One region of the Inmirania thermothiophila genome, then DNA from elsewhere that is predicted to be linked to it. Evidence: predicted binding sites of a transcription regulator. Region 1 holds the regulator's gene; each other region holds the start of a gene.
What was found. The regulator sigma-54, encoded in region 1, starts transcription at its own class of promoters, with help from an activator protein. The targets are predictions, from matches to a motif close to TGGCANGNTNCNTGCTT.
Positions count from the first base shown of each region.

Region 2: EDC57_RS06235 (PEP-CTERM sorting domain-containing protein) is a predicted target of sigma-54. The motif match lies at 2,282-2,298, and genes of this name have one in related genera.
Region 3: EDC57_RS10075 (P-II family nitrogen regulator) is a predicted target of sigma-54. The motif match lies at 2,454-2,470, and genes of this name have one in related genera.

Region 1 is NZ_RJVI01000003.1:285,078-289,002, reverse strand. Features, by position in the region: gene lptA (lipopolysaccharide transport periplasmic protein LptA) at 1-455, shown strand, start outside; gene lptB (LPS export ABC transporter ATP-binding protein) at 452-1,177, shown strand; gene EDC57_RS12095 (RNA polymerase factor sigma-54) at 1,249-2,685, shown strand; gene hpf (ribosome hibernation-promoting factor, HPF/YfiA family) at 2,728-3,057, shown strand; gene ptsN (PTS IIA-like nitrogen regulatory protein PtsN) at 3,075-3,545, shown strand; gene hprK (HPr(Ser) kinase/phosphatase) at 3,542-3,925, shown strand, end outside.
Region 2 is NZ_RJVI01000002.1:121,946-125,870, reverse strand. Features, by position in the region: gene EDC57_RS06240 (glutamate synthase-related protein) at 1-1,380, shown strand, start outside; gene EDC57_RS06235 (PEP-CTERM sorting domain-containing protein) at 1,404-2,231, opposite strand; gene EDC57_RS06230 (hypothetical protein) at 2,603-3,703, shown strand; gene EDC57_RS06225 (Hsp20/alpha crystallin family protein) at 3,897-3,925, shown strand, end outside.
Region 3 is NZ_RJVI01000002.1:944,009-947,933, forward strand. Features, by position in the region: gene glgB (1,4-alpha-glucan branching protein GlgB) at 1-740, shown strand, start outside; gene EDC57_RS10070 (ammonium transporter) at 761-2,059, opposite strand; gene EDC57_RS10075 (P-II family nitrogen regulator) at 2,082-2,420, opposite strand; gene EDC57_RS10080 (metallophosphoesterase) at 2,550-3,215, opposite strand; partial or broken gene EDC57_RS10085 (NAD-dependent deacylase) at 3,350-3,925, shown strand, end outside.

The DNA of each region.
Region 1 (3,925 bases):
TGCTCGCGGCGGCGCTGGGCGCGGCGGCGGCGCCGCCGCCCATCGAGCTCGAGGCCGACCGCGTGGAGGTGGACGACAACCGCGGCGTCAGCGTCTACGAGGGCGCGGTGGTGGTCACCCAGGGCCGGCGGGTGGTGCGCGCCGACCGCGTCGTGGTGCGCAACGACGCGCAGGGGCCGGCGCGCCTCGAGGCCGAGGGGGCGCCCGCCACCCTCGAGGACGTGGACGCCGAGGGCCGCCCCCTCCGGGGCGAGGGCCGGCGCATCGACTACGACCTGCGCGGCGAGGTCGTGGTGATCACCGGGGAGGCGCGGCTGCGCCAGGGCGGCGACCGCTTCCGCGGCGAGCACATCGAGTACCGCATCGCCGACGGGCGCATCCGGGCCGAGGGCGGCGATGCGCGCGTGCACATCCTGCTCGCGCCGCGCGAGGGCGCGACCGGCGACGGGCGATGAGCGGGCTCGAGGCCGAAGGACTCGTCAAGCGCTACCGCGGGCGCAAGGTGGTGGACGGGGTCTCGCTGCGGGTCGGCCCCGGCGAGGCGGTGGGCCTGCTCGGGCCCAACGGCGCCGGCAAGACCACCAGCTTCTACATGATCGTGGGGCTGGTGGCCGCGGATGCCGGGCGCATCCTCCTGGACGGCGAGGACATCACCCGCCGCCCGATGCACCTGCGCGCCCGCGCCGGCCTCGGCTACCTCCCCCAGGAGCCCTCGGTCTTCCGCCGCCTCACGGTGGCGGAGAACATCCTCGCCGTCCTCGAGACGCGCCGCGACCTCGACCCCCCGGCGCGGCGCTCGCGCCTGGAGGCCCTCCTCGAGGAGCTGCACATCGGCCACCTGCGCGCACAGCCGGCGCTGTCGCTCTCGGGGGGCGAGCGGCGGCGGGTCGAGATCGCCCGCGCCCTCGCCGCCGAGCCCCGCTTCATGCTCCTCGACGAGCCCTTCGCCGGAGTCGATCCGATCTCGGTCCTGGACATCCAGCGCATCATCGCCCACCTGTGCCGGCGCGGCATCGGCGTCCTCGTCACCGACCACAACGTGCGCGAGACCCTCGGCATCTGCGGCCGCGCCTACATCGTCAACGCCGGCCGCGTCATCGCCGCCGGCACCCCCGAGGAGATCCTCGCCGACGAGCAGGTCCGGCGGGTCTATCTCGGCGAGGGCTTCCGCCTCTGATCCCTGCAGCGGCAACGGGGCTCGGGTAGAATGACGGCCAAGATGAGCACCGCGGCCGCCAGCGCCAGCCCATGAAACAGACCCTGCAGCTCCGCCTCGGGCAGCACCTGACCATGACGCCGCAGCTGCAGCAGGCGATCCGCCTGCTGCAGCTCTCGACCCTGGAGCTGCAGGCCGAGATCCAGCAGGCGCTGGAGTCCAACGTGATGCTGGAGCTCGAGGAGGAGGGCGAGCAGGAGACCGAGGCGGAGGTCGCCGCCGAGGCCGCGGCGGAGGAGGCCGGCGAGCGCGAGCTCGGCGGCGACGGCGGCGAGATCCCGGACGAGCTCCCCGTCGACAGCTCCTGGGAGGACGTCTACGACGGCGCCGTCCTCTACGGCGGCGGCGGCGGCGACGAGGACGAACGGGGCCTCGAGCCCGTGAGCCACGACGGCGAGTCCCTGCGCGACCACCTCACCTGGCAGCTCGAGCTCACCCCCTTCAGCGAGCGCGACCGCCTCCTCGCCACCCTCATCATCGACGCCATCGACGAGGACGGCTACCTCGGCGCCGGGCTCGAGGAGATCGTCGCCGCGGCGGGGCCGGAGGTCACCGTCGAGGAGGCCGAGGCGGTGCTCCACCGCATCCAGCACTTCGACCCGCCGGGGGTGGGGGCTCGCAGCCTCGCCGAGTGCCTGCGCATCCAGCTCCTCGAGCTGCCGGAGGAGACACCCTGGCGCGCCCAGGCCCTGCGCCTCGTGGACGGCCACCTCGAGACCCTCGCCGCCGGCCGCCACGCCGAGCTCGCCGAGGCCCTCGGCGTCGATCTCGAGGCGCTGCGGGAGGTGGTGGCCCTGGTGCGCTCGCTCAATCCGCGCCCCGGCAGCAGCCTCCCCGGGCCGCCGCCCGAGTACATCATCCCCGACGTCATCGTGCGCAAGGAGGAAGGGGTCTGGCGGGTCGAGCTCAACCCCGAAGCGACGCCGCGCGTCCGCATCAACCCCCGCTACGCCGCCCTGGTGGGCCGGGGCGGCGCCGACGGCACCTGCCTGCGCAGCCACCTGCAGGAGGCGCGCTGGCTGATCAAGAGCCTGCGCAGCCGCAACGAGACCCTGCTCAAGGTGGCCACCTGCATCGTCGAGCGCCAGCGCGGCTTCCTCGAGCACGGCGAGATCGCCATGAAGCCGCTGATCCTGCGCGACGTGGCCGAGGCCGTCGGGATCCACGAGTCCACCGTCTCCCGCGTCACCACCCGCAAGTACATGCACACCCCGCGCGGGATCTTCGAGTTCAAGTACTTCTTCTCGAGCCAGATCGCCACCGACGACGGCGGCGCCGCCTCGGCGACGGCGATCCGCGCCCTCATCCGCAAGCTGGTGGAGGCGGAGAACCCGGCCCGACCGCTGAGCGACGCCATGATCGCCCGCCTGCTGGGCGAGCAGGGGATCCGCGTCGCCCGCCGCACCGTGGCCAAGTACCGGGAGGCCATGGCCATCCCATCGTCGAGCGAGCGCAGGCGGCTCGTCTGAGCCCCTGCCGGGACCCAGGACCCGAGCCAAGAGGAGCCGAGCATGCAGATCAACGTCACCGGCCACCACGTGGAGGTCACCGAGGCGCTGCGCAACTACGTGCTGGAGAAGTTCGAGCGCCTCGAGCGCCACTTCGACCACGTCACCAACGTGCACGTGATCCTCAGCGTGGAGAAGACGCGGCAGAAGGCGGAGGCCACCGTCCACGTCTCCGGGGCGCAGCTCTTCGCCGAGGCGGTGGAGGAGGATCTCTACGCCGCCATCGACGTCCTCGCCGACCGCCTCGACCGGCAGATCCTCAAGCACAAGGAGAAGCTCAACGGCCGCGGCCGCGGCGGCGAGCACAAGCGCGAGGGCGCGGCGCAGGCCTGAGGGCGGAAGGAGGCAACGTGCGCATCGCCGACCTGCTGAGCCCGGACCGGGTCGCCTGGGGGGTCGAGGCGGCAAGCAAGAAGCGGGCCCTCGAGACCCTGAGCCACCTCCTCGCCGACGCCGGCGGGGAGCTCGACCCGGTGCGCATCTTCGAGACGCTGCTCGGGCGCGAGCGGCTCGGCAGCACCGGCCTCGGGCACGGGGTCGCGCTGCCCCACGGGCGGCTCGGTCACGGCGCCGCCGTGGGCGCCCTCCTCACCCTGCGTCAGGGCGTGGACTTCGACGCCCTCGACGAGCAGCCGGTGGACCTCCTCTTCGGCCTCGTGGTGCCGGAGGAGGCCACCGAGGAGCACCTGCAGATCCTCGCCGAGCTGGCGCGCATGTTCTCCGACGAGGCCTTCTGCGCGCGCCTGCGCGAGGCCGGGAGCAGCGAGGCCCTGCTGCGGCTGGTGCAGGGCTGGCCGGAGGCGGCGACCGGGGCGCCATGACCCGGCGGATCACGGCCGCCCAGGTGGTGGAGCTGCTGCGCGAGCCGCTGCGGCTGACCCACATCGCCGGAAGCGACGGGCGCGACCGCATCCTCGAGCCGGCGGGACCGTCCTACACCGCGATGGCGCTCGTCGGCTACCTCAATCCCATCCGCCCGCCGCGGGTGCCGGTCCTGGGCCTGCACGAGCTGGAGCGGCTGTGCGAGGCCCCGGGCGGACCCGCGGCCTTCCTCGCCGGCGCCCTCGGCCCCGAGACCGGCTTCGCCGTGGTCGCCGACGGCTGCCCCGCCCCGGCGGTGCTGGTGGAGGCGGCCGAGGCCGGCGGAACGCCGCTGTTCGGCTCGGAGCTGCCCAGCCCCGAGCTCATCAGCCGCCTCCAG
Region 2 (3,925 bases), on a different contig from region 1:
GACGGTGACGCCGTCTGCCCGCTGCACTGCTGGAACTTCGACCTCGAGACCGGGATCTCGCCCTACGACCTCCACGACCGCGTCGCCGTCTATCCGGTGGCGGTGCGCGACGGGGTGGTGCACGTGGACGCCGACGCCGTCCCGCCCCTGCCCGAGGCCGTCTTCGCCGGCTACCAGGGGCGCTTCCGGCGCTGGCGGCAGGACGCCCGCGGCCACTACGAGGTGCGCCGCCTGGCCAAGGGCATGGGCCCAGCGGTGGAGGCCATGGGCTCGCCGCGCGCCGGCGGACCCGCCCCCGCGGCGGGTCTCGACCGCTTCCACCTGCGCGCGGCGCAGCTTGCCCGCGCGCCGCTGCTCGAGGACGAGCCGGTCTCCACGGAGGTGGTGATCGGGCGCGGCGCCGCCCGGCCCCTCCGCCTCGCCCTCCCCGTCTACGTCTCGCACATGTCCTTCGGCGCGCTGTCGCGGGAGGCCAAGATCGCGCTGGCCAGGGGCGCGGCGGCGGCGGGCACCGCCATCGGCTCCGGCGAGGGCGGGATGCTGCCGGAGGAGCGCGAGGCCGCCGCCCTCTACATCCTCGAGATGGCGAGCGGCTACTTCGGCTGGAACGAGGCCAGCCTGGCCCGCGCCGATGCGGTGGAGATCAAGCTCGGCCAGTCCGCCAAGCCCGGTCTCGGCGGCGAGCTGCCGGCGGCCAAGGTCACCGAGGAGATCTCCGCGGTGCGCGGGATCGCGCCGGGCACGCCCGCCCACTCGCCGGCGCGCTTCCCCGACATCGACGGGCCCGAGGCGCTGCGCGCGCGCATCGCCTGGATCCGCGAACGCACCGCCGGCCGCATCCCCGTGGGCATCAAGCTCGCCGCCAACGACCCCGAGGACGTGCGCGCCGCGCTGGCGCTGGAGCCCGACTTCATCACCGTGGACGGCTACGGCGGCGGCACCGGGGCGGCGCCGGTGGATGTCCGCGACCACTTCGGCATGCCGCTGGTGCAGATCCTGCCCGTTGCGCGCGAGCTGGTGGACGCCCACAACGCGGCCTCGGCCCGCCCGGTGAGCCTCGTCGCCACCGGGGGCCTGTGCACGCCCGTGGACGTGATCAAGGCGCTGGCGCTCGGGGCCGACGCCTGCGCCCTCGCCACCGCCGCGCTCTTCGCCATTGGCTGCGAGTACTACCGCGCCTGCAACAGCGGCGAGTGCCCGGTGGGGATCGCGACGCAGAAGCCCGAGCTGCGCGCCCGCCTCGACATCGCGACCGCCTCGGAGCGCCTAGCCGCCTTCCTCGACGGCAGCCGCCGGCGCATCGAGACCTACCTGCGCGTCATGGGCCGACGCTCGGTGGCCGAGCTCGGCCCGGAGGATCTCATCCGCATCGAGGCCTGAGGCGGGCCGCCTCCGGCCACCGCCTACGAAGCGGCCGGCCGCCGGCGCCAGCCCATGAGACCCAGCCCCGCGCCCAGCAGCGCCAGCGTCGCGGGCTCGGGCACCGGCGTGAAGCCGTCGCCCCCGACGCTGGCCACGCCGGCGAGCGTGGTGGCGTTGCCCGCGGCGTCGGTGTCCACGACGCTGAGGCCGCCCACGAGGCCGAAGGAGTTGTGGGTCGGATCGTTGAGGTCTCCGTCCACGAGCCCCAGACCGCTGCCGAAGGGCGTCACCGTGAAGGGGGGGCTTGCGCCGATGGAGGTGACCGTCACCGGCAGGAAGCCGAAGAGGTCCGGCGGGGTCGGACCGGCGAGCAGATTCGCCCCGCAGGGGAAGCACTCGGAGGCGGCGAACAGACCCCTGCCCGCGTTGATGAAGGCCTCGAGGTCGGCCTTGCGGGCCACCAGCGCATCGAGCTCGTCCCGCGTCAGCATGCCGCCGAAGGCGGAGGCGATCCCCACCGCCTCGTAGGCGGAGAGGTCCGCCGTCGCGAAGCCGGCGGCGTCGACCCAATCGTAGTGGGTGCCGGGCACGAGCCCGATGGCGTTGAGCCCGTCCGCGCCGCGACGGTGGCCGCCGGGGATGGGATCGAAGGACTCGACCCAGAGAAACCGGGTCGTGCTGTCGAAGGCCATGCCCCCGGTGGCGAACTCGAGCCCCACGCGGAGGAGGTTCCGCGCCCCCGCACTGTCCTGCGCATGGTAGTCCGGATCGTGACCGGTCAGGAAGATCGGCCCCGCACCCGCCGGCACGGCGGCAAGCAGGAGCCCTCCGCCCAGCGCACCCAGCCACCACGGATTCTTGCCTTGCATCGCCCTGCTCCCTTCGCGGCCGCCGGCACCCGGCGGCGGTGCGGAAAGCGATGCAGGAACCGTGCCGAGGCCCCTTCGGCCCCTGCCGACCCGAGAGATTGCGCTTGTGGCACAGACCCTTGCCGAGCCTGCTCGACGGCGGTGCAGCGGCCGCCGACGCCTTCGCGGGCCCGCATGTAAAGAATCCTGACATGCCCGGCGCGGACGGGGCCGGGGCACGCCCGGCGGCCGGGCACGCGGATCCCGAGGGACGTGGGAGAACGGACAGCGACCTGGCAGCGGGCACCGGATTGGCCTATCGTGTCCTCAACGCCGCCGGGACCTGCGATGCGCATCCGCCCCCGCGGCACGGCCCGGAGGAAGGGGCCGGCATGGCTGACTGCACCGCCGTCGCGCGAATCATCGTCGTTGGGACGAGCGCCGCCCTCGCGGCGTGCGGGAACGGCTCGGACGGCGGCCCGCTCCCGCCCACATCCTGCTGCACCGAGTCCGGGCTCAACCCGGTGATCGGCTTCGGCACACTGTTCCCGCGGGCATTCTGGAACGATCCCTCGGTACGCCGTGAGGACGGGCAGTACCGTATGTGGCTGACCGCCGGCGACCCCTTGTCGAGCCCGATCCGCGTCGCGGTCTACGAAGCCACGTCCCCGGACGGGCTGGCGTGGACCATCGACCCGGTGGAGCAATTCTCCCCCACGGGGAAGCCGGGCGACTTCGACGAACTGCGCACCGAGACCCCCGAGGTGGTCCTGCACGCCGGCACCTACCACCTCTACTACTCGGGGTGCACGCAGGACGACACGAACGGCTGCGAGAACGGCGTCTACGCCATCGGCCACGCGACATCGACGGACGGGGAGCATTGGGTGCGCGATCCCGCCAATCCCGTGGTCACCGCGCAGACCGACCCCGGGAAGTGGGGCTTCTTCACCGCAGCCGAACCCGGCGTCATCTACCATCCGGGGCGAGGCGAGTTTCTGCTCTACCACGTGGGCATACGCATCGACGCCGACGGCAAACCGGAGGCGGCCATCCTGCTCGCCCGTTCCCCGGACGGCAGCAGCTTCACGCACGTCACGGACGCCGCGGGCGACAGGCGGGCGGTGGTGAGGCTCGGCAGCGGCTACCCCGCCACATTCGGCGGCGTGACCCAGCCCGACCCCGTGCTCGACGGCGCGGGTCGCGTCCACCTCTTCTACACCGTGGTGAGCGATTTCGACTCCTTCAGCACGCACTCGCTGGTCCACGCCGTGAGCGACGACGGCGTCGATTTCACGGAGGTCGAACGCGACATCCTTCCCGCCGGCCGCGGCGACTGGAAGGAGGCCAGCGGAGGACGCGCGGCGTCGGTGCTGCTCGAGAACGGGCGATTCCTCCTCTGGTTCCAGGGCAACCGCGCTCTCTCGACCATCGGGCAACCGGACTTCCGGGCCGGCATCGGCTTCGCCACGAGCCCCGTGGACTGTCCCTGAGCGCCCGCCACCGCGTGCGCCCGTGTGTGCGCGGCGGCGCGGGACCGGCCGCGCGTCATTCCCCGGAACGGGCCCCGCCCCTCCTGCGCGCTCCCGAGGCGCGCCCGGCCGCGCCCTGGAAACCCGCTCCGCGCGCCCCCATCTCCCGCAGTGCCGGGCCGCGCCCGGCGCCGTGCGGAGACGGAGTCGAGCGATGACCGGACGAGACCTGGAATCGTGGAT
Region 3 (3,925 bases), on a different contig from region 1:
GGAACCTGGGCTGGATGCACGACACCCTGGACTACTTCGGCCACGACCCGATCCACCGCAAGTACCACCACGACCGCCTCACCTTCGGCCTGCTCTACGCCTTCAGCGAGAACTTCGTGCTGCCCCTCTCCCACGACGAGGTGGTCCACGGCAAGGGCTCGCTGATCGCGCGCATGCCGGGCGACGCCTGGCAGCGCATGGCCAACCTGCGCCTGCTCTACACCTGGATGTGGACCCACCCGGGCAAGAAGCTCCTCTTCATGGGGGGGGAGTTCGCCCAGGAGCGGGAGTGGAACCACGACGCCGAGCTGGACTGGCCCCTCTGCGACGACCCCGCGCGGCAGGGGGTCATGCGCCTCGTCGCCGACCTCAACGCCCTGCACCGCAGCCGCACGCCCCTGCACCGCTACGACTTCGAGGCCCAGGGCTTCGAGTGGATCGACTGCCATGACGCCGACCAGTCGGTGCTGAGCTTCCTGCGGCGCGACGGCGAGCGCTTCGTGGTGGTGGTGCTCAACTTCACGCCGGTGCCGCGCCACGGCTACCGCCTCGGCGTCCCCCACGCCGGCCGCTACCGCGAGATCCTCAACTCCGACTCCGCCCTCTACGGCGGCAGCAACCTCGGCAACGCCGGCGCCGTGGAGGCCGAGCCGGTGCCCTGGATGGGCCGGCCGGCCTCGCTGGTGCTGACGCTGCCCCCGCTCGCGGGCCTCGTCCTGGAGCCGGAGGCGGACGCCTGACACGGCGCCCGCCCCCGGCCTCACAGGATGTAGCCGCGCTCGTCGTGGAGGGCGAGGTCGAGCCCCTCGAGCTCCTGCTCCTCGCTCACGCGCAGGCCGACGACCCGGTCCAGCCCCTTGAGGATGACGAGGCTCGCCACCGCGGTGTAGGCGATGGTGGCCGCGACCCCCAGGGCCTGCACCGCCACCTGCTCGCCGATGCCCGCGACGCCTTCGCCGAGGCCGGCCCCGCCCAGCGCCGGGGCCGCGAAGACGCCGGTGAGGAGCGCGCCGATGAGGCCGCCCACGCCGTGGACGCCGAAGCAGTCGAGGGCGTCGTCGTAGCCCAGGGCGCGCTTGAGGCGGGTGGCGGCGTAGAAGCAGCCGAGGCCCGCGGCGACACCGATGGCCAGCGCCCCCATGGGCCCCGCCGTGCCCGCCGCCGGCGTGATCGCCACCAGGCCCGCCACCGCTCCGGAGGCGATGCCGAGCACGCTGGGCTTGCCGTGGCTCACCCACTCGGCGGACATCCAGGCGAGCGCCGCCGCCGCCGTGGCCAGCTGCGTCACCGCCATCGCCATCCCCGCGGTGCCGTCGGCGGCCAGGGCCGAGCCGGCGTTGAAGCCGAACCAGCCCACCCACAGCAGCGACGCCCCCGTCACCGTCAGGGTCAGGTTGTGGGGCGGCATCGGCGTCGCCGGATAGCCCCGGCGCGGCCCCAGCACGAGGGCCGCCACCAGGCCGGCCACGCCGGCGTTGACGTGGACCACGGTGCCGCCGGCGAAGTCGAGGACGCCCCGCCCCGCGAGCCATCCGCCCTCGCCCCAGACCCAGTGCGCCACCGGGGCGTAGACGAGGCTCAGCCACAGCCCCGTGAACCAGAGCAGGGCGGAGAAGCGCATCCGCTCGGCGAAGGCGCCGACGATGAGCGCCGGCGTGATCACGGCGAAGGTCATCTGGAAGGTCATGAACACCGACTCGGGGATGGTCCCGCTGAGAGCCTCCGGGGTGAGGCCCCGCAGGAAGGCCTTGGCGAGCCCGCCCCAGAACGCGCCCTCGCCGCCGAAGGCGACGCTGTAGCCGTACAGGGCCCACAGCACCGAGGCCAGCGCGGTGATGGCGAAGCACTGCATCATCACCGACAGCACGTTGCGCGCGCGCACCATGCCGGCGTAGAAGAGGGCCAGCCCCGGGATCGTCATCAGCAGCACCAGCGCGGTGGCGGTGAGCATCCAGGCCGTGTCGCCCGGTGCGAGCTCCGCGGCCGGCGCAGGCCCCGAAGCCAGCAGCGCCGCCGCACCGAGCAGCCGCCGCCGCACCCCCCCGCGGTGCAGGGGCATCGCCCCGCCCCGTCCGCGTCCCTCAGAGCGCCTCATGGCCGGCCTCCCCGGTGCGGATCCGCACCGCCTGCTCCAGCGGCAGCACGAAGATCTTGCCGTCGCCGATCTTGCCCGTGCGCGCCGCGCGCACGATGGTCTCCACCACCTGCTCCACGAGCCCGTCCTCCACCGCGACGTCGAGGCGGACCTTGGGCAGGAAGTCGATGACGTACTCGGCGCCGCGGTAGAGCTCGGTGTGCCCCTTCTGGCGGCCGAAGCCCTTGACCTCGGTGACGGTGACCCCGCGCACGCCCACCTCGGCCAGCGCCTCGCGCACCTCGTCCAGCTTGAACGGCTTGATGATGGCGGTGACGAGCTTCATGACCCCGCTCCCATGTTGGACCCGCCCCCTGCCCTGCAGGCGGCGTGCCAGGTCGCGAAGCCGTTGCAGGACCGCACCGTGCACCGGCCGGCACGGCGCCGGCGCACCAGGCTGGCGCGGGGTGCACCGCTACGGTGCGAGGGGCAGCAGGGTCAGGCGGGCCCCCTCGAAGCCGTAGCCGGCGCCGGTGTCGATGAACCAGACGTTGGCGATGCGGGCCACATCGTCGAAGACGGTGTGGCCGCAGTAGACCCGGACCACGTCGGGGACGGGCTCGGTGCACAGGCCGCGGGCGCGCTGGCGGCTCCACAGCGCGAACTGGCGCAGCTCCGCGTCCTCCGCAAGGCGTGCCGTGAACTCCGCCCAGGGCATACCGCAGGGCACGTCGGCGTGGACGATGCCCACCAGCCCGGCGTCGGTCTCCACCTCCAGGGCGAGGGGAAGGCGGGCGAAGATCTCCACGAAGCGCTCGCGGGTGGGCGGGTCCACGCCCAGCCACCAGTCGCCGCCGTTGACCCCCACCCACCAGGAGAGGTCGTCGACGTTGTGCACCGCGGTGTGCACGAACTCGTCGTGGTTGCCGCGGCAGGCGTGGAACCAGGGCCTCGCGAGCCAGTCGAGGGCCTCGCGGGAGGCGGGGCCGCGGTCCACCAGGTCGCCGACGCAGAAGAGGCGGTCGCGCGCCGGATCGAAGCGCACCTGCGCGAGCGCCCGCTCCAGCATCCGGTACTCGCCGTGGATGTCGCCGCAGACGAAGTCCCGGCCCTCGGTGTTGCGGCTGTAGTGCTCGACCACCTGCCCCGCGATCCCCCAGCTCGACCCCTACAAGGTAGGGCGCCGGCCGGCCCCTGTACAGGGCCGCGCTTGACCCCAGGCGCCGCGCCCTCTACAACGGGGGCGTGGAGGAACCCGTCCCGCCGCAGGCCCTCGTGCAGGCGCTGGCCAAGGCCCGGCGCATCGCCGTCCTCACCGGCGCCGGCGTCTCCGCCGAGAGCGGCGTGCCCACCTTCCGCGACGCCGCCACCGGCCTCTGGGCCCGGTACGACCCCCACGAGCTGGCCACCCCCGAGGCCTTCGCCCGCGACCCCGCGCTGGTCTGGGACTGGTACGCCTGGCGGCACGCCCTCGTCGCCCGCGCCGAGCCCAACGCCGCCCACCGCGCCCTCGCCCTCGCGGAGGCCCAGTCCGAGCACTTCACGCTGGTGACGCAGAACGTCGACGGGCTGCACCGCCGCGCCGGCAGCCGCCGCCTCGTGGAGCTGCACGGCACCCTCACCCGCGCCCGCTGCACCGGCTGCGCCGCCCGCTACCCCTTCCCCCCGCCGCCGCACCCGCCGCACTGCCCCCGCTGCGACGCGCTGCTGCGCCCGGACGTGGTGTGGTTCGGCGAGGCGGTGCCCGCCGAGGCCCTCGACACCGCCCGCGCGGCGGCCGCCTCGTGCGAGGTCCTGCTGGTGGTGGGTACCTCGGCACGGGTGGAGCCGGCCGCCTCCCTCGCGCGGGTG